Regions from separate parts of the Aminobacter sp. BA135 genome, predicted to be linked through region 3. Evidence: predicted binding sites of a transcription regulator. Region 3 holds the regulator's gene; each other region holds the start of a gene.

Region 1 (7,516 bases), 1.5 Mb from region 3:
GGCTTGCCATATCAGAAATTGATCGCTGCGTAGAACATGGCAAACAGGCCATCGAGAATGATGACGACGAAGATGGCCTTGACCACCGAGGCGGTGACGTGGCGACCGAGTGATTCAGCGCTGCCGCCGACCTTCATGCCTTCGACGGAGGCGATGGTGCCGATGATCAGTGCCATGAACGGCGCCTTGATCAGCCCGGCGAAGATGGTGCTGAGGTCGATTGCCAGGCGCAGGCGGTCGATGAAGGCGGCCATCGGGATGTCCGAATAGAGCCATGCCGCCAGCATGCCGCCGCCCAGCGCCGCAAAATTGGCTATGATGGTCAGACATGGCAACGCAATGACCAGGGCAACGAGGCGCGGGAACACCAGCACGCCGATGGGATTGAGCCCGATGACCGTCAGCGCATCGACCTCTTCGCGCATCTTCATCGAGCCGATCTCGGCGGTGATGGCGCTGCCCGAGCGGCCGGCGATCATGATCGCCGTCATCAGCACGCCGAGTTCGCGCAACACCAGCACACCGACCAGGTCGACGACGAAGATATCGGCGCCGAAATAGGCAAGCTGGTAGGCGCCCTGCTGGGCGACGATGGCGCCGACGATTGCCGACATCAGTACGACGACGGGAATGGCGCCGACGCCCATGCGGTCGATCTGGTTGAAGATGGCGGCCGGATTGACCGCATGGCCGCGGCCGAGCTTCATCTGGGCACCGCGAATTGTTGCGCCAAGGATGTTCATCGACGACAGGAAGTCGTCGCGCATCTCGTAGACGCGGCGGCCGACAGCCTCGAGCATGCGCATGACGATGTTGGGCGGACCGGCCGGGGCAGATTCGCCCTCGCGCCGCACGGCCTCGCTGACCGCGCCCAGCAGGATCTTGGCCACCTCGCTGTGGCCTTCCATCCTGACCTCGACGCCCTGCTTCTCATTGGCGCTGACGAGCCTGTCGATGACCCAGGCGCCGGCGGTGTCCATCTTCTCGATGCCACCGAGGTCGAGCGCCAGGGTCTTGAAGCCCTTGCGGGCTTCGATCTTGCGCATTTCGGCGTCGACGAAGGCAACGGTGCGGGTCGTCCAGATCCCGGTGAAGACGCAGGCGAGCACGCCTTCGCGCTCCGCCACAGCAACCTGCGGTCGGTGATCTCGGCCGTCGGCTGCCCCGCCGCTTGCTTCCCGTTTGCCGATGGTCAACATGGCACACTACTTAACGCGTCGGCTGCGGCATGTCGATTTTCACAGCCGCGCCAAGCAGTTGAACGGAGCAGATTTTCATGCCGCGTGTCCTTTCGGTCGTTGACGAGCGCTTTCCTATCGCCGGAACGTTCACCATCTCACGCGGTTCCAAGACCGAAGCCGAGGTCATCACCTGCGAAATCACCGAATCAGGCGTCATCGGCCGCGGCGAGTGCGTGCCATACAAGCGCTATGGCGAGACCATGGCTGGCGTGGCTGAGGCGATAGAACAGGCGCGGCGCGCCATCGAGGACGGAGCTTCGCGCACCGACCTTCTGACGCTGATGTCGGCCGGCGCGGCGCGCAACGCCGTCGACTGCGCGCTCTGGGACCTTGAAGCGAAGTTGAGCGGCGTGCCGGTCAAGGACAGGCTCGGCATTGCTGCGCCGCTGGCGCTCGAGACCGCCTACACGCTGTCGCTCGGCGAACCCGAGACTATGGCAGCCCAGGCCCGCGCCAATGCGGCGCGGCCGTTGCTCAAGGTCAAGATCGGCGGCGACAACGACATCGCCCGCATCCGCGCGGTCACCGAAGCCGCCCCCGACAGCCGCATCATCCTCGACGCCAATGAAGGCTGGACCGATGCCAACATCATCGAGAACCTTGCCGCTGCCGCCCAGCTCGGCATCGCGCTGATCGAACAGCCGCTGCCCGCCGGCGCCGACCAGATCCTCGGCCGCATCCCACATCCTGTGCCGATCTGCGCCGACGAGAGCGTCCACATCGCCGCCGATCTCGCCGAGCTCAAGGGCCTCTACGACGCCGTCAACATCAAGCTCGACAAGTCGGGTGGGCTGACGGCAGCACTCGAACTGCGCGACCAGGCCCGCGCGCTCGGGTTCCAGGTGATGGTCGGCTGCATGGTCGGCACTTCGCTCGCCATGGCGCCTGCGGTGCTGCTCGCCCAGGGCGCCGAGTTCGTCGACCTCGACGGCCCGCTGCTCCTGGCGCGCGACCGTTCGCCGGGGCTTGTCTACGAGGGTTCAATGGTGTCGCCGCCCCTGCCCCAACTTTGGGGCTGAGCGGGACGCCAGCACCACAAGCACGATGGCGCAGGCGGCGACCGCTGCCATGAAATAGAAGCCGTCGGCGCCGAAGCGCTGGTAGAGCGGACCGGACAGCAGCGTCACGATCGCCATCGACATGCCGTTGGCGAAATAGGCGACGCCCTGGGCAGCACCCGTGCGCTCTTCCGGAACCGACTCGGCGATCAGCTTCTGCACGCCAATCAGAACCAGCGCTGTCGACACCGCGTGCAGGCTCTGGACGGCAAAGAAGCCAGGCACACCCAGGCCGAGCGGCCAGATCAATGGGTATGCGACCCAGCGGACGATGGCGCCTGCGCCCGCCAGAACGAGCACCAGTGCCGTCGATCTGTTGCCGAACAGCCGCGTAAAAAACATGAACATGACGATTTCGGCCGCCACGCCCCAGCTCCACAGCAACCCGACGATCGTCTCGTTGATGCCGAGCGACTTCCAGTAGATCGACACGAAGCCATAGAGAAAGCCGTGGCTGCCGATGACGACGCCGGTGCCGCCGGCCATCAGCAGGAAATAGCGGTTGAACAGCTTTGGCGCCGCCTGCATGTCGGTCGCCGAGAGCGGTGAGGCCTTGCGCGGTCGACCAAGGCGCGGCGAGATGAACGACATCAGGAAGCAGCCGAGCAGGCCGACAGAGATGATCGCCGGCACCGCGTCCGCACCGGTCAGCGACAGGATGAAGCCTGCGCCAAGGCTGCCGGCGAGGAAGGCGATCGACCCCCAGATGCGCATCGCGGCATAGTCCGATCCGAAGCGGCGGACACCTGAGAGCGCAAGCGAATCGGCTATCGGCGAATGCGGCGTCCACACCACGGCCAGCGCCAGCGAGACGGCCAGGACGATGAGGTAGGTCGGCTCGAGGAAATAGCCGAGCGACAGCAGCAAGGACGATGCAGCCAGGAAGATGAAGACGTTGGCGCGGTCCTTGGCACGATCGGCCATGGCCGCGATCAATGGAGTTGTGATGACGCGCAGGAACATTGGCGCCGACAGCACGATGGCGATCTGCTCGGGATCGAACCCCTTGGCTTCGAGCCACAGCGGAAAATACGGCAGATGCACGCCCATCGGCACGAAAAGTGCTGCGAAAAGCAAAGAGATTCGCAGTTCAAAGCGTCGTGGCTTGACCTGCTGTTCTGGCGTGAGTGGCGGTAACGTCATGGTGGGTAAGCGTGTCCGGGCGCGACCCGAACCAACCAAGCCTCACCGATTTGCCTGATCCCTTACCATGGGTGGCCACGCCACGAAAGCCAACGGGGCCGAGCATTGACCCCAAGCTTGGGCCACCTGCCACGGCCTTATCGGCCAAGGCGTGGCATGGCCTGCGCTTCCATCGGCAAATGGTGCGCGCCGAGCCGCCGTGCCCGTCTTAGCAGCGTCTCGGCAACGCGCGGCGGGGCAATTGCCGCATGACCTGGTCCATCACGCCATGGGCGCGAGACATATCTGGAGTTGCACATCTATGTCGTTCCGTTCAGGCAGCTGCCTTGTCGACACGCTGATCGACGACCATCGGCACGAAGGGTTCGTTGACCAGCTTGCCGGCCAGCACATGCGGCCAGTGCAGGATGACGAAATTGCCGTCAAAATCCTCGGCGACCGCCGTGCAGTTTTCGACCCAGTCGCCGGTGTTGATGTACTGGATGCCGTCAAAATTCTCGATCGTCGGATGGTGGATGTGACCACAGATGACGCCGTCCACTTCCGAGCGCCGCGCTTCCTCGGTCAGCACGTCCTGGAAGGCGCCGATGAAGTTTACGGCCTTCTTGACCCGGACCTTGGCCCAGGACGAAAACGACCAGTAAGGCAGACCGAAGGTGCGGCGGAAGCGCGCCACCAGCCGGTTCGTCGCCATCGCCGCATCATAGGCAAAGTCGCCGAGATAGGCGAGCCAGCGGGCGTTCTGCACCACGGCGTCGAACTGGTCGCCATGGATGACCAGGAAGCGCTTGCCGTCGGCCGCCTCGTGGATGGCGCGGTCGGCAACGACGATGCCGCCGAAATGCACGCCCTGGAAGTTGCGGGCGAACTCATCGTGATTGCCGGCGATGTAGGTGATTTCGGTGCCCTTGCGCGCCTGCCGCAGCAATTTCTGGACGACGTCGTTGTGCGTCTGCGGCCAATGCCAGGACCGGCGCAGGCGCCAACCATCGACGATATCGCCGACGAGGAAGATCTTCTCGGCCTCGTGGTGACGCAGGAAGTCGATCAGGAAATCGGCCTTCGCTCCCTTCGATCCCAGATGCACATCTGAAATGAACAGCGTGCGAAAATTGCGTGTGCTCGTGCCGGACATGGCAATCGACCCGTTGCTTTTGCGCTGCCTATGCCCAGATTCATGCAACAGCCGTATGACGGTTGCGGCTTCGCCCGGGCAGTTCTAGGCTGGGTCATCACCGACAGGAGAACGATCATGGATCTCGGCATCAGCGGGAAGAAGGCAATCGTCTGCGCCTCGAGCAAGGGCCTCGGCAAGGGCTGCGCGATCGCGCTGGCCGAAGCCGGCTGTGAGCTGTTCCTCAACGGCCGCGACGCCGGCATCCTGAGCCGCACGGCAACCGAAATTCGTCAACGCTACGGCGTGCCGGTCACCGAAATCGTCGGCGACATCTCCGATCCGGCCGTGCAGAAGGCCCTGCTCGCCGCTTGCCCCGACCCCGACATCCTGGTCAACAACAATGGCGGTCCGCCCTACCGTGACTTCCGAGAGCTCGACCGCGAGAAGATCCTCGCCGGCGTCACCAACAACATGGTCACCCCCATCGAGTTGATCAAAGCCGTCATCGACGGCATGGCGACGCGTGGCTTCGGCCGCATCGTCAACATCACCTCGCTGTCGGTCTACACGCCCATTCCCGGCCTCGACCTCTCCTCCGGCGCCCGCGCCGGCCTGACGGCCTTCCTGGCAGGCGTTGCGCGCACGGTCGCCGACCGCAACGTCACCATCAACAACATGTTGCCCGGCAAGCTCGACACCGACCGCCTGCGCGGTCCCCACGAGCCCGGCAGCATCGAGAACCCGGCGGAAGGCACTGCGCGCCGCGCGCGCCTCAGCACCGGCATTCCCGCCGGTCGCCTCGGCACGCCGGAGGAATTCGGCCAGATCTGCGCCTTCCTGTGCTCGACCCATGCGGGCTACATGACCGGCCAGAACATCCCGGTCGACGGCGGGCTCTATGTCAGTTCTTTCTAGCGCGTTGATGGCCGGAACTCCCCCAAAGGCAGCCAACAGCGCGTCGTAAGGACACGCTGTTTCACCCAAGCCTCACAAAGGACCGAATCAATCTCTCAACCGCCACCCGCAAGCCGCTGGAATGATTGCAGTTCCGGCGCTTGAAAGTGATTCAACGTCCATTTGGCCGTTGAAGCCTCGAAAATCGTGCTGGCCGTGCTAATAACGGCCTTTGCTGTTGGATTCTGAAGGAGCGGGATATGGCTGGGGAAGACAAGAAGAAGGAAGCACTGTCCGATCTGGATCAGGCCGCGCTCTTCTTCCACAAGCACCCCATTCCCGGCAAGCTCGAGATTCAGGCGACCAAGCCGCTCGGCAACCAGCGCGACCTGGCGCTAGCCTATTCGCCCGGGGTCGCCGCCCCTTGCCTCGCCATCAAGGATGATCCCGAGACCGCCGCCGACTATACCGGCCGCGCCAATCTGGTTGCCGTCATTTCCAATGGCACAGCCGTGCTCGGTCTCGGCAATATCGGCCCGCTGGCATCCAAGCCGGTGATGGAAGGCAAGGCCGTTCTGTTCAAGAAATTCGCCGGCATCGACGTTTTCGACATCGAGATCGACGCGCCCGAGATCGCGCAGATGGTGAGCACGATCGCGGCGCTCGAGCCGACCTTCGGCGGCATCAACCTCGAGGACATCAAGGCCCCAGAGTGCTTCGAAGTCGAGGAGCAGCTCAAAGCCAAGATGCGCATCCCGGTCTTCCATGACGACCAGCACGGCACCGCGATCATCGTCGCGGCCGCCGTTCTCAACGGCCTGGAACTCGCCGGCAAGAAAATCGAGGACGTCAAGATCGTCACCTCGGGCGCTGGTGCCGCGGCACTCGCCTGCCTCAACCTGCTGGTGTCCCTCGGCGCCAAGGTCGAGAACATCTGGGTCACCGACCGTTTCGGCGTCGCCCACAAGGGTCGCGTCGAGGAGATGGACCGCTGGAAGGACCCATACGTCAAGGACACCAACGCGCGCGTCCTGGCCGATGTCATCGGCGGCGCCGACGTCTTCCTTGGCCTGTCGGCAGCCGGTGTGCTGAAGCCGGAGCTGCTGTCGGAGATGGCCGGAAAGCCGCTGATCCTGGCGCTGGCCAACCCGAATCCCGAGATCATGCCGGAAGTGGCGCGTGCCGCCCGTCCCGACGCGATGATCTGCACCGGACGCTCTGATTTTCCGAACCAGGTCAACAACGTCCTGTGCTTCCCCTACATCTTCCGCGGCGCGCTCGATTGCGGCGCGCGTGCCATCAATGAAGAAATGAAGATGGCCGCCGTGCGCGCAATTGCTGCACTCGCGCGCGAAGAACCGTCCGATGTCGCGGCGCGCGCCTATTCTGGCGAGACGCCGACCTTCGGCCCCGACTTCCTGATCCCCTCGCCCTTCGACCCCAGGCTGATCCTCAGGATCGCGCCTGCCGTTGCCAAGGCGGCCTGCGAAACCGGCGTCGCGACCCGCCCGATCGCCGACTTCAACGCCTATGTCGACAAGCTCAGCCGCTTCGTCTTCCGCTCCGGCCTGGTGATGAAGCCGATCTTCTCCAACGCCAAGCAGGCAACATCCAAGCGTGTCATCTACGCCGACGGCGAAGACGAGCGCGTGCTGCGCGCCGCCCAGGTGGTGCTAGAGGAAGGGCTGGCCAAGCCGATCCTGATCGGGCGTCCGCATGTCATCGAGGTCCGCATCAAGCGCTACGGTCTGCGCATCCGGCCCGGTGTCGACTTCGACATCATCAATCCCGAGGATGATCCACGCTACCGCCACTATGTCGACCACCTGATCGACCTCGGCGGCCGCCAGGGCATCACGCCCGAGGCGGCGCGCACCATGGTGCGCACCAACAACACGGTCATCGCGGCCATCGCGCTGAAGCGCGGCGATGCCGATGCCATGATCTGCGGCCTGGAAGGCCGTTTTGAGCGGCATTTGCGCAACGTCACGCTGATCGTCGGCGCTCGCGATGGCGTCAAGGATCGCGATCTGTCGGCGCTGTCGATGCTGATCTCGCAGCGC
Region 2 (7,516 bases), 170 kb from region 3:
GCCGAGCTTGCCGACGCGCTTGTGCACGATCTGGGCATAGGCGTCGGGCAAAGGCGGCGGGTTGTTGTCGGTCTTGTAGGGAATGCCCAGGCCGCCGCCGAGGTCGACATGGTCGATCTCATGGCCGTCCGCCTTCAGCGTTTCCACCAACTCGGCCATCAGCGCAAAGGCGTCGTCGAAAGGCTGCAGCTCGGTGATCTGGCTGCCGATATGCATATCGATGCCGGTCACCTTGATGCCGGGCAGGGCTGCTGCGCGGGCATAGGCTTCGCGCGCCCGCTGACGCGGGATGCCGAACTTGTTCTCGGCAAGCCCGGTCGAGATCTTCTTGTGCGTCTTGGCGTCGACATCGGGGTTGATGCGCAGCGACACTGGTGCGGTCTTGCCGTTGGCAACAGCGCGTGCCGACAGAAGCTCAAGCTCCGGCTCGGATTCGACGTTGAAGCACAGGATGCCGGCCTGCAGCGCGAAGTCCATTTCGCGCGCCGTCTTGCCGACGCCCGAAAACACGATCTTCCCGGCCGGGATGCCGGCGGCGAGCGCGCGCCTCATCTCGCCTTCCGAAACCGTGTCGGCGCCAGCACCCAGCCTTGCCAGCGTCTTCAGCACCGCTTGGTTCGAATTGGCCTTGAGCGCGTAACAGACCAGCGCATCGAGATCGGCGAAGGCTTTGGAGAAGACCTGGAAATGGCGCGTCAGCGTCGCGGTCGAGTAGCAGTAGAACGGCGTGCCGACGGCAGCGGCGATATCGGTCAGCGCCACGTCTTCGGCGTGGAGGACGCCGTTACGATAGTCGAAATGGTTCACGGCAGCATGCTTTCGAAAATGAAGAGCGGCTCAGAGCAGCGGGTCGAGGATGAAAGGCTTGTCCTCGACCGGTTTTACCGGTGCCGGGCCAGCCGGCTGGCCGGCCTTCTGGGCATCCTTCTGCGCCTGCACGGCAGCCTCATAGGGGGTGTCGAGGTCGCCCTTGCGGCCGCAGGCGGAAGCCATGCCAACCGCCGCAATCAGCCCGAGCGTCACCAGAATCCTGCCAGCGGTCATGTTCCATCCGTCCGCGAAAATTTCCCCGCTGCTTGTAGCGGAGATTCTTGGGCTTTGCACCCCGGCTAGATCACGCTTTTGCCAGCCGTTTCTTCCAATAGCGAACCTGCTTCTTGACCTCTGCAGGTGCTGTTCCACCGAAGGACGTGCGGCTCTTCACCGAGTTCTGCACCGACAGCACGGAGAAGATGTCGTCGGTGATGCCGTCATGGATCGACTTGAGGTCTTCCAGTGCCAGCTTTTCGAGCCCGACCTTCTTGCTTTCGGCCAGCGCCACGGCACGGCCGGTGACGTGGTGTGCCTCGCGGAACGGCATGCCCAGCGTCCGCACCAGCCAGTCGGCTAGGTCGGTGGCGGTCGAGTAGCCCGAGCCGGCGGCCTTTTTCATCGCCTGCTCGTTGATCGTCATGTCGCCGACCATGCCGGTCATCGCTGCCAGCATCAGGTCGAGCGTCTCGGCGGCGTCGAACACCGCTTCCTTGTCTTCCTGCATGTCCTTGGAATAGGTCAGCGGCAGGCCCTTCATGACGGTCAAGAGGCCGATCAGGTGGCCGTTGACGCGGCCGGTCTTGGCGCGCACCAGCTCGGCGGCGTCGGGGTTCTTCTTCTGCGGCATGATCGACGAGCCGGTGGAGAACGAATCCGACAGGCGCACGAAGCCGAATTGCGGCGTCGACCAGATGACGATCTCTTCGGCGAGGCGCGACATGTGGGTGGCGCAGATCGCAGCGATCGACAGGAACTCCAGCGCGTAGTCGCGGTCCGACACGCTGTCGAGCGAGTTGCGCGTCGGTTCGCGGAAGCCGAGGGCCTTGGCCGTCTTGAAGCGGTCGATTGGGAAGCCGGTGCCGGCAAGCGCTGCCGCACCCAGCGGGCTCTCGTTCATGCGTTCGATGGCGTCGCGCACGCGGCTGAGGTCACGGGCGAACATCTCGACATAGGCCATGCAGTGATGGCCGAAGGTTACCGGCTGCGCCGTCTGAAGATGGGTGAAGCCGGGCATCACGGTAGAGGCATGCTGCTCGGCGCGTTCGAGGAAGGCGGCGATCAGCCCCTTCAGCGCCTCGGCGACGCGATTGAACTCGTCCTTGACCCAGAGCCGGAAGTCGACGGCCACCTGGTCGTTGCGCGAGCGTGCAGTGTGCAGGCGTCCGGCGGAGGCGCCGATCAGTTCGGCAAGGCGCGACTCGACATTCATGTGGATGTCTTCGAGCCGGGTCGAGAAGGCGAACTTGCCGTCCTCGATTTCTCGCAGGATCGTGTTCAGGCCGTGAGCGATTTTCTGTTGATCGCCAGCCGAAATAATGCCCGTTTCCGCCAGCATCTCGGAGTGGGCGACGGACCCTCGGATGTCCTGGGCATACAGCTTCTTGTCGAAGCCGATCGAGGCGTTGATCGCTTCCATGATCGCAGCCGGGCCCGAGGCAAAACGTCCGCCCCACATCTGGTTGCTGGCCTTCTTGTCGCTCATCGTGATACCCGGGCTCCGGAGAAAATTGATTAGATGTCGGACCGCAGAAAAATGTTTCCAGCCCCACGCCATATACTGATTGCCGCCGTTGCGGGCGTGATCGCCGGCGCGGTCGCGGTATATGTCAGCACGACCCGTCCTGGCAACAAGACGCCGCAGCCGACGGTCGCCGCCGACACCGGTTCTGCAAGCCCCGACGACAAGCTGTGCGCGGCGAAGACCGAAAGAGCCAAGGCCGTGGGTGCCGCCGCCGTCGGCCATGTCGCCGCGATGATGCCGGCCGACCCGCCGCAGTCGCTGAAGACGCTTGCCTTCAACGATCCCGAGGGCAAGCCGATGACCATCGCCGACCATGCCGGCCGCACGTTGCTGGTCAATCTCTGGGCCACCTGGTGCGCGCCGTGCCGCGCCGAGATGCCGGCGCTCGATGCTCTGGAGCGCGAGATGGGCGGCGAGGAGTTCGAGGTCGTGGCGATCAATGTCGACACCGGCGACGACACCAAGCCGAAGAAGTTCCTCGAAGAGATCGGCATCTCCTCGCTTGGCCATTACCGCGACAACACGCTCGCCGTGTTCAACGATCTGAAGAAGCGAGGGCTGGCGCTTGGCTTGCCTGTCACCTTGCTGATCGACGGCGAAGGCTGCCTGCTGGCCAACATGAACGGCCCGGCTGAATGGGCTAGCCCTGATGCGAAAACGCTCATCGAGGCCGCACTCGCCAAATAAGGCGGGCGTGTCCACACACGTTTGCCTGTCCATCTCTGCAATTTCAGATTGCAGGATTTGAGCGTGAATTTTCGCGATTTTCTTCCGCGAAGGACGCTTCGCGGCATGTTCATTCCATTTCAAGCCTTTCATTAGCCGGCGCGCTGGCAGTTGAGATGGGTCTAATTCTCGGCAAATTGCTTTCGTTTTTTGGAAAAGCGAAAGCTTCTCATAAGGTTGTGGCGAAAGCGAAATCGAAGCGAGCCGAATGCGACCTTCATACGATCGCTACAAAACTGTTGTGGCGCTGTCATAATCCGACAATACTGGTCCTCGCGGAACTAAACATTTCGCCAACCAGAACGGGAGCGAGACATGAAGACCCTAGGCTTCGCGGCCGGTGTTGCCGCCACCATGACGCTGTTGTCCAGCACCTCCGCCTTCGCCGTCACCGAGATTTCATGGTGGCACGCCATGACCGGCGCGAACAACGAGGTCGTCAACCAGCTTTCCGAAGAATTCAACAAGAGCCAGAGCGAGTACAAGATCGTTCCGGTCTTCAAGGGCACCTATCCCGAGACGCTGAACGCCGGCATCGCCGCCTTCCGCGCCAAGCAGCCTCCGGCGATCATGCAAGTCTTCGATGCCGGCACGGGCACGATGATGGGTGCCGAAGGCGCCATCAAGCCGGTCGCCGAGATTCTGTCGATGGGCGGTCAGGCCTTCGACAAGAGCCAGTACCTGCCGGGCATCGTCGCCTACTATTCCAAGCCTGACGGCACGATGCTGTCGTTCCCCTACAATTCGTCCTCGCCGATCCTCTACTACAACAAGGACATCTTCCAGAAAGCCGGCCTCGACGTCGACAACCCGCCCAAGACCTGGGGCGAAGTCTGGGATGCCGCCAAGAAGATCAAGTCGAGCGGTGCAGCCCCTTGCGGCTTCACCTCGACCTGGCTGACCTGGATCCACACCGAGAATTTCGCCGCCTGGAACAACCTGTCCTACGGCACCAATGAAAACGGCATCGGCGGCACCAATGTCGAGCTCAAGATCAATGCGCCGGCCTTCGTCAAGCACTTCCAGGAGCTCGCCGACCTCGCCAAGGACGGCACCTTCAAATATGGCGGCCGCACTTCCGAGGCCAAGCAGATCTTCCTTGCCGGCGAGTGTGGCATCTTCACCGAATCCTCTGGCGGTCTCGGCGACATCGTCAAGTCGGGCATGAACTACGGCACCGGCCAGCTGCCCTACGAGGCTGACGCCGCCGGTGCGCCGCAGAACACCATTCCGGGCGGTGCTTCGCTCTGGGTTTTCGCCGGCCTGCCGGAAGAGCAGTACAAAGGTGTTGCGACCTTCTTCAACTTCCTGTCGCAGACTCCGATCCAGGCCCGCCTGCACCAGGTTTCGGGCTACCTGCCGGTCACGCTCGCTGCCTATGAGGAGACCAAGAAGTCGGGATTCTACGACAAGAACCCGGCCCGCGAGATCCCGATCAAGCAGATGATGGGCAAAGCCCCGACTGAAAACTCGAAGGGCGTCCGTCTCGTCAACCTGCCGCAGGTCCGTGACATCGAGAACGAGGAGCTCGAAAAGATGCTCGCCGGCCAGCAGACCGCCCAGCAGGCGCTCGACAACGTCGTCACCCGCGGCAACAAGGCGATCCAGGAAGCGCTGGGGAACTGACGCGCTCCAATGTCATCGTAGCGCTGCCCCTCATCCGCCTGCCGGCACCTTCTCCCCGCAATGACGGGGAGAAGGGACATACGGCAACGTAGAAGCCCTCCTTTTCCCCGTCCTTCACGAGGAGAGGGTAAGGGTCAGGCAGCGCGAACGCTGAGCCGAAGGATCCGGCAGTGATGCCATCCAGCTTCTGACAAACGCGTAACGAGAGGCCCTCATTGTCCCCACGCGTCGTCTTCCCCAACAAGATCCTGCCCTATCTGCTGGTCGCGCCGCAGTTGGCGATCACGCTGGTGTTCTTCTACTGGCCGGCCAGCCAGGCGCTGCGCCAGTCCATGCTGAGGGAAGACCCGTTCGGCCTGTCGTCGAAATTCGTCTGGTTTGACAATTTCAAGAAGGTCCTGTCGGACCCCAACTATCTCAACTCGATCCAGGTGACCGCGATCTTCTCGATCTCGGTCGCCGCCGTCGCCATGGCTACCGCCCTGCTGCTCGCCGTCATGGCCGAGAAGGTGGTGCGCAGCCGCGGGCTCTACCGCACGCTGATGATCTGGCCATATGCGGTCGCACCCGCCATTGCCGGCATGCTGTGGCTGTTCCTGTTCAACCCCTCGATCGGCTCGCTTGCCTATGGCCTGCGCTGGCTCGGCATCAACTGGGACCCGCTGCTCGATGGCGAGCAGGCGATGGTGCTCGTGGTGGCTGCCGCGTCCTGGAAGCAGATCAGCTACAATTTCCTGTTTTTCGTCGCCGGCCTGCAGGCGATCCCCAAGACGCTGATCGAGGCGGCGGCCATCGACGGCGCCGGCGAGAACAAGCGTTTCTGGACCATCGTCTTCCCGCTGCTCGCGCCGACCACCTTCTTCCTGCTCGTGGTCAACACCGTCTACGCCTTCTTCGACACCTTCGGCATCATCCATGCGGTGACCGGCGGTGGGCCGGGCAAGGCCACCGAGACCCTGGTCTACAAGGTCTACAATGACGGCTTCGTCAATCTCATCCTCGGCGACTCGGCGGCGCAGTCGGTGATCCTGATGGTCATCGTGATCGCGCTCACCGCCATCCAGTTCCGCTATGTCGAGAGGAAGGTGCATTATGGCTGAGCCGAAGCCGCTTCCGCCCGCAAGCGGGCACGACAAGCTGATGATCGGCCAGTCGATGGCTGGCGTCTATATGGCGCACGCCATCCTGATCCTCGGCATCGTCATCGTCGCGTTCCCGATCTACTACACCTTCGTTGCCTCGACGCATTCGCTGCAGACAATCCTGCGTCCGCCGCTGCCTCTTTTGCCCGGCGACCGCTTCCTCGAAAACTACTCCGAGGCGCTGTTCGGCGGCGTTGGCCGCATCGGCGGCGTCAGCGTGGCGACGCTGCTCATCAACACCACCATCGTCGCTTTCGGCATCGCCATCGGCAAGATCATCATCTCGATCCTGTCGGCCTATGCGATCGTGTTCTTCCGCTTTCCCGGCCGGATGTTCTTCTTCTGGCTGATCTTCATCACCCTGATGCTGCCGGTCGAGGTGCGGATCCTGCCGACCTACAAGGTGATGGTCGACCTCGGCCTGATCGACACCTACACCGGGCTGATCGTGCCGCTGATCGCGTCCGCCACCGCGACGCTTTTGTTCCGCCAGTTCTTCCTCACCATTCCGGGCGAGCTGGTCGAGGCGGCGCGCGTCGACGGCGCCGGGCCATGGCGCTTCTTCAAGGACATCCTGCTGCCCTTGTCGCGCACCAACATCGCGGCGTTGTTCGTCATCCTGTTCATCTATGGCTGGACGCAATATCTCTGGCCGCTGCTCGTCACCAACCGCAACGACATGAACACCATCGTCATTGCGCTGAGGAAGATGATCTCCTTCGCCGACGCCGACACCGAATGGCATCTGGTGATGGTCACTTCCATGCTCGCCATCATCCCACCCATCCTGGTGGTCGTGTTCATGCAACGCTGGTTCGTCCGCGGCCTCGTCGATACGGAGAAATAATGGCAACCGTCGATCTCAAGGACGTACGCAAGATTTATCCCGGCGGGGTCGAAGCGGTGAAGGGCGTCTCCATCGCCATTCCCGACAAGGCTTTGTGCGTGCTCGTCGGCCCCTCGGGCTGCGGCAAGTCCACGCTGCTGCGCATGATTGCCGGGCTGGAAACTATTTCGGCCGGCACCTGCTCGATCGACGGCAAGGTGGTCAACGCCATCGGCCCGACCGAGCGCGACATCGCCATGGTGTTTCAGAACTATGCGCTCTACCCGCATATGAAGGTCTACGACAACATGGCCTACGGCCTGCGCAACCGCGGCATGCCGAAGGACGAGGTCGACAAGCGCGTGCGGACCACTGCCAAGACGCTGGAACTCGAGCACCTGCTTGAACGTCGCCCGCGTGAGCTCTCGGGCGGCCAGCGCCAGCGCGTCGCCATGGGCCGCGCCATCGTGCGCAACCCGAAGGTGTTCCTGTTCGACGAACCGCTCAGCAACCTAGACGCCAAGCTGCGCGGCCAGATGCGCGTCGAGATCAAGAGCCTGCAACGCCAGCTCGGCGTGACCTCGGTCTACGTCACCCATGACCAGCTCGAGGCGATGACGCTGGCAGACGTTCTGGTGGTGA
Region 3 (7,516 bases):
CGCGTTCTTGCCAAGCTCGCGCGCGTCCTTCCACACCGAGACGGTCTGAGTGCCGAGCGCGATGCGGTTCAGCGCGGCATGGTCGCCGTCCTGGCCCGACACCGGCACCGAGCCGGCGAGGCCCTGTGCCTGGAGCGCTGCGATCGCGCCGCCGGCGGTGCCGTCGTTCGAAGCCACGACCGCATCGATCTTGTTGTCGTTGGCGGTCAGGAACTGTTCCATGTTCTTCTGGGCATTGGCCGGCAGCCAGCCATCGGTATAGGCCTCGCCGACATTCTTGATCTTGCCGGCGTCGACGGCTTCCTTGAGTACTTCCATCTGCCCGGCGAACAGGAAGTCGGCGTTCGGATCGGCACCGCTGCCCTTGATGAAGACGTAGTTGCCTTCAGGCTTGGCGGCGAACACACCCTTGGCCTGCATGCGGCCGACTTCCTTGTTGTCGAAGGTCAGGTAGAAGGCGTCCTTGTTCTCGATCAGGCGGTCGTAGCCGACAACAGGAATGCCTTCGGCGACGGCCTTGTCGACAGCCGGTCCGATGGCCGAGGCGTCCTGAGCCAGGATGATCAGCGCGTTGGCGCCCTGGGAGATCAGGCTTTCGACGTCGGTCAGCTGCTTGGCCGGCGACGACTGCGCGTCAGCTGAGATGTACTTGTCGCCGGCGGCCTCGATGGCGGCCTTCATGGCGGCTTCGTCGGTCTTCCAGCGCTCTTCCTGGAAGTTCGACCAGGAGACGCCGATGACCTTGTCCTTTGCCGAAGCCACTGCCGTAAGCGACAGAGTCATGGCAACGCCCGCCAGGATGGCGGTGGTAAACTTTTTCATTATTTCCTCCCTGCGCCCAATGGGCGCGCCTACTTCGCGATAGCCCTTGGAGAAGCTCTTTTTTTCGAGCCTCGAAAAAATACTGACTCAATGCCCGGCCACTGTCAACATGGTTTCGCGAGCGCTCCTTATTTTTTTCGGAGCCCGAAATAAATAGAGACATTTGGCGCTGGGTCTGGCACAATCACTTGGCGCGTAAGGGACTGCCGCTAAGAAGGGCAGCGCTTCGCCGGGAGGAAGACGAGCACATGTCGGTCGGCATACGTCACGACGATCTGAGACGGCGCAACCGCGCCATGGTTATATCCGCGGTTCGCCGAGCCAGCCAGCCATCGCGAACCGAAATCGCCGCCACCACCGGCCTCAGCCATTCGACGATCTCGACGATTTCCTCCGATCTCATATCAGAAGGCATCCTTGCCGAGGCCAAGTTCAGCGAACCCGTCTCCATGAAACGGGGGCGGCCGCAGGTCGGGTTGATGCTCGATGCCGATGCTGCGTCAGTCGTTGCGGTCGTGCTCTCGCTCAACAGCCTGTCCGCCGCCATCATCGACTATGCCGGCAACACCGTGACCGAAGAGACCCGGCGGCTTGTCACGCAGCAGATGCCTGCCGAGGCGCTGGTCGACGAATGCGTCGGAATGGTCCGGCGCCTGATCGACAGCGCCGGCGCTTCGGGCGGCGCCGTCCTACGCATCGCCATCGCCGTCCAGGGCATCACCGACGCCGCCTCGCGCAAGCTGTTGTGGTCGCCGATCACCCGCTACGACGACATCCCCTTCGCCGACCGGCTGGAGCAGGAGTTCGGCGTGCCTGTGTCGGTCGAGAACGACTGCAACATGATCGCCGAGGCCCTGCGCTGGCGAGATCCGGTGCGTTATCGCGACGACTTCATCGCCATCCTGCTCTCGCACGGCATCGGCATGGGCCTCGTCATCAAGGGCGAGCTGTTCACCGGCACGCAGTCGTCGGGTGCCGAGTTCGGCCACATGATCCACCGCCCGGACGGCGCGCTTTGCCGCTGCGGCCGCCGCGGCTGCATCGAGGCCTATGCCGGCAACTACGCCATCTGGCGCAACGCAAGGGTTGGCGACGAGAATGCCGAGCCGCTGGCCGACCTGTCCGACGACGACATCAGGGCCGTGGCCGATGCGGCACGTGACCATGATGGCCCCGAACGTGAGGCCTTCCGCAAGGCCGGCGAAGCTATCGGCTTTGGTCTCGGCTCGATGTTTGCGCTGTTCGACCCCGCCCCCCTCGCCTTCGTCGGCGTCGGCGCAACCGCCTTCGACATCATGGAGCCACATGTGCGCGCGGCCATCGCCAAGACGGCGGGCGGGCTGCACTCGAAGGCGATCTCCTTCGACACCGAGCCCAACGAGGTTCCACTCAAACGCGAGGGCGCGATGATGCGCGCGCTGCTTGCCGTTGATCAGGAGATCTTTGCCGCAGGCACGGCTCCACGCCGTGCCGGTGCCGACGTCGCCTAGCTGAGCGGAAAAGAGCCCGAAGCGGCTCAGTCCTCGCGGATGGCGTAGCCGGCACCGCGGATGGTCCGGATCACGTCAGGCATGCGGCCGTTGTTGACCGCCTTGCGCAGGCGCCCGACATGCACGTCAACGGTGCGCTCGTCGATATAGATCGTCTCGCCCCAGACATTGTCGAGCAGCTGGCTGCGCGAGAACACGCGGCCCGGGTGCCGCATCATGAATTCGAGCAAGCGGAATTCGGTCGGCCCGAGCTTGATCTCGCTCTTCTTGCGGTAGACGCGGTGCGACTCGCGGTCGAGCATGATGTCGCCGACCTTGAGCACCGAGGACAGCACCTCGGGTTTGGCCCGGCGCAGCAGCGCCTTGACGCGCGCCATGAATTCCGGCGTCGAGAACGGCTTGACCAGATAGTCGTCGGCACCGGTCGAAAGGCCACGCACCCTGTCGCTTTCCTCGCCCCGCGCCGTCAGCATGATGATCGGCAGGCGTTCGGTGTCGGGACGCATCCTGAGCCGACGGCACAGTTCGATACCCGACAGCGCCGGCACCATCCAGTCGAGCACCAGCAGGTCGGGCACGTTTTCCTGGAGCCGGATCTCGGCCTCGTCGCCACGCGTGACGACCTCGACCTGATAACCTTCGGATTCGAGATTGTAGCGAAGCAGCACGCCCAGCGGCTCTTCGTCTTCGACGACCATGACCTTGGGAGCGATCATTGGCTATACCTTGTCCTTGCGGATGGCCGCTTCTGGACCATGCGCTGATTTAACCTATGCAGCGCCCCCGCGCCAAACGCATGCGGTTGCGGAAATGCTCAGGCCGGAACCGTCGTCGTGGTCTCGTCGACCTTGGGCCGGTTCAGCGGCAGCTGCGTACCCGTCACGACGAAATAGGCGTTCTCGGCGATGTTGGTGACATGGTCGCCGATGCGCTCGAGGTTCTTGGCGCAGAACAGCAGATGCGTGCAGGCCGTGATGTTGCGCGGATCTTCCATCATGTAGGTCAGGAGTTCGCGGAACACGGCGGTGTACTGGATGTCGATCTTCTGGTCGTCGGCGCGCAGATCCTTCAGGCCCTCGGCCTGGCGCGCGACATAGAGATCGACGACGCCGCGAACCTGGCCGAGCACCAGCTGCGCCATCGCATCGATCGAATGCGAGAGATTGCGCGGGGTCGGCGACTGGCCGACGGCGCCGACGCGCTTGGCAATGTTCTTGGCGAGGTCGCCGATGCGCTCGAGGTCACCCGCCATGCGGATGGCACCGACCACGGCGCGCAAATCCTGCGCCATCGGCTGGCGCTTGGCGATCAGCGTGATCGCCGAATTGTCGAGATCGCGCTGCTTGGCGTCCATGATCGTATCGTCGGCAACGACGTTCTGCGCCAGTGCCTGGTCGGACGTGAGAAGCGCGCGGATGGCGCCGGCCACCATTGCGCCGGAAAGATCGCCCATGTCGCGGATGAGCTGGTCGACGTGCTGAAGTTCTTCGTCGAAGGACCGGACTGTATGTTCGCCCATGATTTCTTCCTCGTATCGTGTGCCGCGACGAAACCCACTCAGCCGAAGCGGCCGGTGATGTAGTCCTGCGTCCGCTTGTCGTCGGGGTTGGTGAACATCTTGTCGGTCGGGCCTTCCTCGACGAGATAGCCGAGGTGGAACATCGCCGTGCGCTGCGACACGCGCGCCGCCTGCTGCATCGAGTGCGTGACGATGACGATCGTGTAGTTCTCGCGCAGTTCGTCGATCAGCTCCTCGACCTTGGCGGTGGCGATCGGGTCGAGCGCCGAACACGGCTCGTCCATCAGGATCACCTCGGGCGAAACGGCGATGGCGCGCGCGATGCACAGGCGCTGCTGCTGGCCGCCCGACAGGCCGGTGCCCGGCTCGTTGAGACGATCCTTGGCTTCGTTCCACAGAGCGGCCTTCTGCAGGCTCTTCTCGACGATCACGTCGAGCTCGGCCTTGTTCTTGGCGAGACCATGGATGCGTGGGCCGTAGGCAACGTTCTCGTAGATCGACTTCGGGAACGGGTTCGGCTTCTGGAACACCATGCCGACGCGGGCGCGCAGCTCGACGACGTCGATCTTGGGATCGTAGATGTCTTCGCTGTCGAGCGTGATCTTGCCGCCGACGCGGGCCGCATCAATGGTGTCGTTCATGCGATTGAGGCAGCGCAGGAAGGTCGACTTGCCGCAGCCCGACGGGCCGATCAGCGCCGTCACCTGATTCTGGCGAACGTCGAGATCGACGCCGAACAACGCTTGCTTCTCGCCATAGTGCACGGTCACCTTGTCGCCGCGCATCTTGATGATTTCGTTCGTTCTGGCGTTCATCTCAGCATTCACCGCGTCGTCGAGGGATTTTTCGGTCATGATGTTCATAGCAGGATGCTCCTTGTCCATGCCCTACCAGCGGCGCTCGAAGCGGCGGCGCAGGACGATGGCGACGATGTTCATGGCCATGAGGAAGATGAGAAGAATGATGATGGCGCCCGACATGCGCTCGACAAAGGCGCGTTCGGCCTCGTTCGCCCACATGTAGATCTGCACCGGAAGTGCGGTTGCGGGATCGAACGGCGTCTTGGGATAGTCGGCGACGAAGGCGACCATGCCGATCAAGAGCAGCGGTGCTGTCTCGCCGAGCGCACGCGCCAGGCCGATGATCGTGCCGGTCAGGATGCCGGGGGCGGCCAGCGGCAGGATGTGCTGGAACACCATCTGCATCTTCGAGGCGCCAAGGCCAAGCGCTGCCGAGCGGATCGACGGCGGCACGGCAGCCAAGGCGGCGCGCGTCGCGATGATGATGGTCGGCAGCGTCATCAGCGTCAGCACCAGGCCGCCGACGAAGGATGCCGAACGCGGCAGGCCGAGGAAATTGATGAACACGGCCAGGCCGAGCAGACCGAAGACGATCGACGGCACGGCGGCGAGGTTGTTGATGTTGACCTCGATCAGGTCGGTAAAGCGGCTCTTCTTGGCGAATTCCTCGAGATAGATCGAGGCGGCGACGCCGATCGGCAGCGCCAGCAAGAGCACGATCACCATCATGTAGAACGAGCCGATGAGGGCGACGCCGACGCCGGAGGTCTCGGGACGGCTTGATGCGCCGTAGCTGAACAGGCCGGTATTGAAATGCTCGGCCATCACGCCTTCGGCCTTGAGCTTGTTCATCCATTCGACCTGCTGGTCCGACACCTTGCGGCGGCTTTCCGGCACGTCGAGGTCGATCTGACCCTTGTAGGCCGAATCGAGATTGGCGGCGGCGAGGATGTCGACGTTGCGGGTCGTGCCGATGACCGAAGGGTCGGCGGCGACGATCGCCCGGAGCTGGACACGCGAGCTGTCGGACAGGAAGCCCTTGAGCTTGCGCACTTCGGCCTTGTTGTTCGGGTCGATGCCGAGCTTGTCGATCAGCGCCTGCTCGGCGAGCTTGGGATAGTTCGCCGTGATCAGCACATTCGGATCGGTCGCCCGCTTGTTGGACGGATCGATGATCTTCTCGTCGAAATTGATCGGCAGCGTCACCGTCGTCTGCCAGAAGGCCGTGTAGCCCTTGGAAACGATCGAGGTCAGCATCACCGCCAGGAAGGCCAGGCCGATGGCGATCGCCAGCACGCCATAGAGGCGGAAGCGGCGTTCGGCGGCATAGCGCTTCTTGAGGCCGATGTCGCGGCGCGGACGGGCAGCTGACGCGGTCAGCGTGTCGAGCGAAATATCGGTCATTCGTACTGCTCCCGGTACTTCCGGACGATGTAAAGGGCGACGATGTTCATCACCAGCGTCAGCGCGAACAGCGTGATGCCGAGCGCGAAGGCGACGAGCGTCTGCGGCGTGTTGAATTCAAGATCGCCGGTCAGCTGGTTGACGATCTTGACGGTGATGGTGGTCATCGCCTCGAAAGGGTTGAGCGTCAGGTTGGCGGCAACGCCCGCCGCCAGCACCACGATCATCGTTTCGCCGATGGCGCGCGAGGCGGTCAGAAGGATGGCGCCGACGATGCCCGGGAGAGCGGCTGGGAGGATGACGCGCTTGATCGTTTCCGAGCGCGTGGCGCCAAGGCCGAGCGAGCCGTCGCGCATGGCGCGCGGCACTGCGGTGATGATGTCGTCGGAGAGCGACGAGACCACAGGGATCAGCATCACGCCCATCACCAGGCCGGCGGTCAGGATCGACTGCGCCTGGATGAACGGGGTGCCGCCGGTGAGCGCCGCACTGATGTCGCGCAGGAAGGGTCCGAGCGTGACGAGCGCGAAGATACCGTAGACGATCGTCGGAATGCCGGCGAGCAGTTCGAGCGCCGGCTTGACCACCGCGCGCACCTTGGGTGCTGCATATTCCGACATGTAGACCGCCGACATCAGGCCGATCGGCACTGCGACGAGCAGCGCGACGAAGGCGATGTAGAGCGTGCCGGCAAGCAGCGGGATCAGGCCGAACTGGCCTTCGCTGGCGCCTGCACCGGCAGCAGCGAAACGTGGATCCCACACCGTGCCGAAGAAGAAGTTGGTCAGCGGCACCTTCTCGAAGAAGGCGATGGTCTGGAACAGCATCGACAAGACGATGCCGATGGTCGTCAGGATGGCGAGCGTCGAGGCGCCGAGCAGGCTCCACAGCATCACCTTCTCGACATTGTTGCGCGCCCTGGCGCGCGGGCTGATGCCCTTGAGGCCGAAGCCGACGCCGATCAGGGCGAGGCCGATCGAGACGACGGCCGAAATCACCCCGAGACGGTCGGATACGCTGTTGGTCTCAGTCGCGATCGGGATCATGTAGTCCTGTGTGTCGGGAGCCAGCGCCACGCCCTTGGCGGCAAGAATCGGCTGCAGCTCGGCAAAGGTCGAGGGCAGTGCTGCAAGCGTCTGGCTGTCGAGCTTGCGCAATCCGCTGGCGAGGCTCTTGACCAGGCCTGCGGCCAGATCTTCATGCGCGACGGTGCCGTCTGCGACATCGGCCGGTAGGGAAGAATGGATGTGGCTGTTGAGATAGGCGCTGGCGCCGATGTCCCAGGCGGCGAGGAACAGCACCGCCGGCACGACGCCGGTCAGGAATGCCCACCAGCCATGGTAGTGCGCCCGCGAGTGCGGCTTGACGGTTCCGTCGTCCTGCGCGCGCGCTCTTTGCCGGCCAACCACGAAGGCGGCCAAGCCTATTGCGAGCACGATGGCGAAGACAAGCAGGAATGACATGGGCCGGCCTCGGTGAAT

What was found. Region 3 encodes PhoB, which activates phosphate uptake and scavenging genes when phosphate is short. Its sites were predicted from a motif close to TGTCATNNANCTGTCAT; they were not measured.
Region 1: the regulator PhoB is predicted to act here: its motif matches at 4,622-4,638, upstream of SLT36_RS14650 (UDP-2,3-diacylglucosamine diphosphatase).
Region 2: the regulator PhoB is predicted to act here: its motif matches at 3,518-3,534, upstream of ugpB (sn-glycerol-3-phosphate ABC transporter substrate-binding protein UgpB).

The regions. Positions count from the first base shown of each region.
Region 1 is NZ_CP139572.1:3,010,383-3,017,898, reverse strand. It holds gene SLT36_RS14670 (ABC transporter ATP-binding protein) at 1-10, opposite strand, end outside; gene SLT36_RS14665 (ABC transporter permease) at 12-1,199, opposite strand; gene dgcA (N-acetyl-D-Glu racemase DgcA) at 1,277-2,260, shown strand; gene SLT36_RS14655 (MFS transporter) at 2,222-3,442, opposite strand; gene SLT36_RS14650 (UDP-2,3-diacylglucosamine diphosphatase) at 3,756-4,577, opposite strand; gene SLT36_RS14645 (SDR family oxidoreductase) at 4,695-5,474, shown strand; gene SLT36_RS14640 (NADP-dependent malic enzyme) at 5,714-7,516, shown strand, end outside.
Region 2 is NZ_CP139572.1:1,629,949-1,637,464, forward strand. It holds gene lysA (diaminopimelate decarboxylase) at 1-807, opposite strand, end outside; gene SLT36_RS08035 (lipoprotein) at 838-1,044, opposite strand; gene argH (argininosuccinate lyase) at 1,115-2,515, opposite strand; gene tlpA (thiol:disulfide interchange protein TlpA) at 2,549-3,241, shown strand; gene ugpB (sn-glycerol-3-phosphate ABC transporter substrate-binding protein UgpB) at 3,596-4,906, shown strand; gene ugpA (sn-glycerol-3-phosphate ABC transporter permease UgpA) at 5,122-6,006, shown strand; gene ugpE (sn-glycerol-3-phosphate ABC transporter permease UgpE) at 6,047-6,895, shown strand; gene ugpC (sn-glycerol-3-phosphate ABC transporter ATP-binding protein UgpC) at 6,895-7,516, shown strand, end outside.
Region 3 is NZ_CP139572.1:1,463,500-1,471,015, reverse strand. It holds gene xylF (D-xylose ABC transporter substrate-binding protein) at 1-822, opposite strand, end outside; gene SLT36_RS07200 (ROK family protein) at 1,071-2,312, shown strand; gene phoB (phosphate regulon transcriptional regulator PhoB) at 2,339-3,028, opposite strand; gene phoU (phosphate signaling complex protein PhoU) at 3,127-3,831, opposite strand; gene pstB (phosphate ABC transporter ATP-binding protein PstB) at 3,870-4,694, opposite strand; gene pstA (phosphate ABC transporter permease PstA) at 4,719-6,035, opposite strand; gene pstC (phosphate ABC transporter permease subunit PstC) at 6,032-7,498, opposite strand.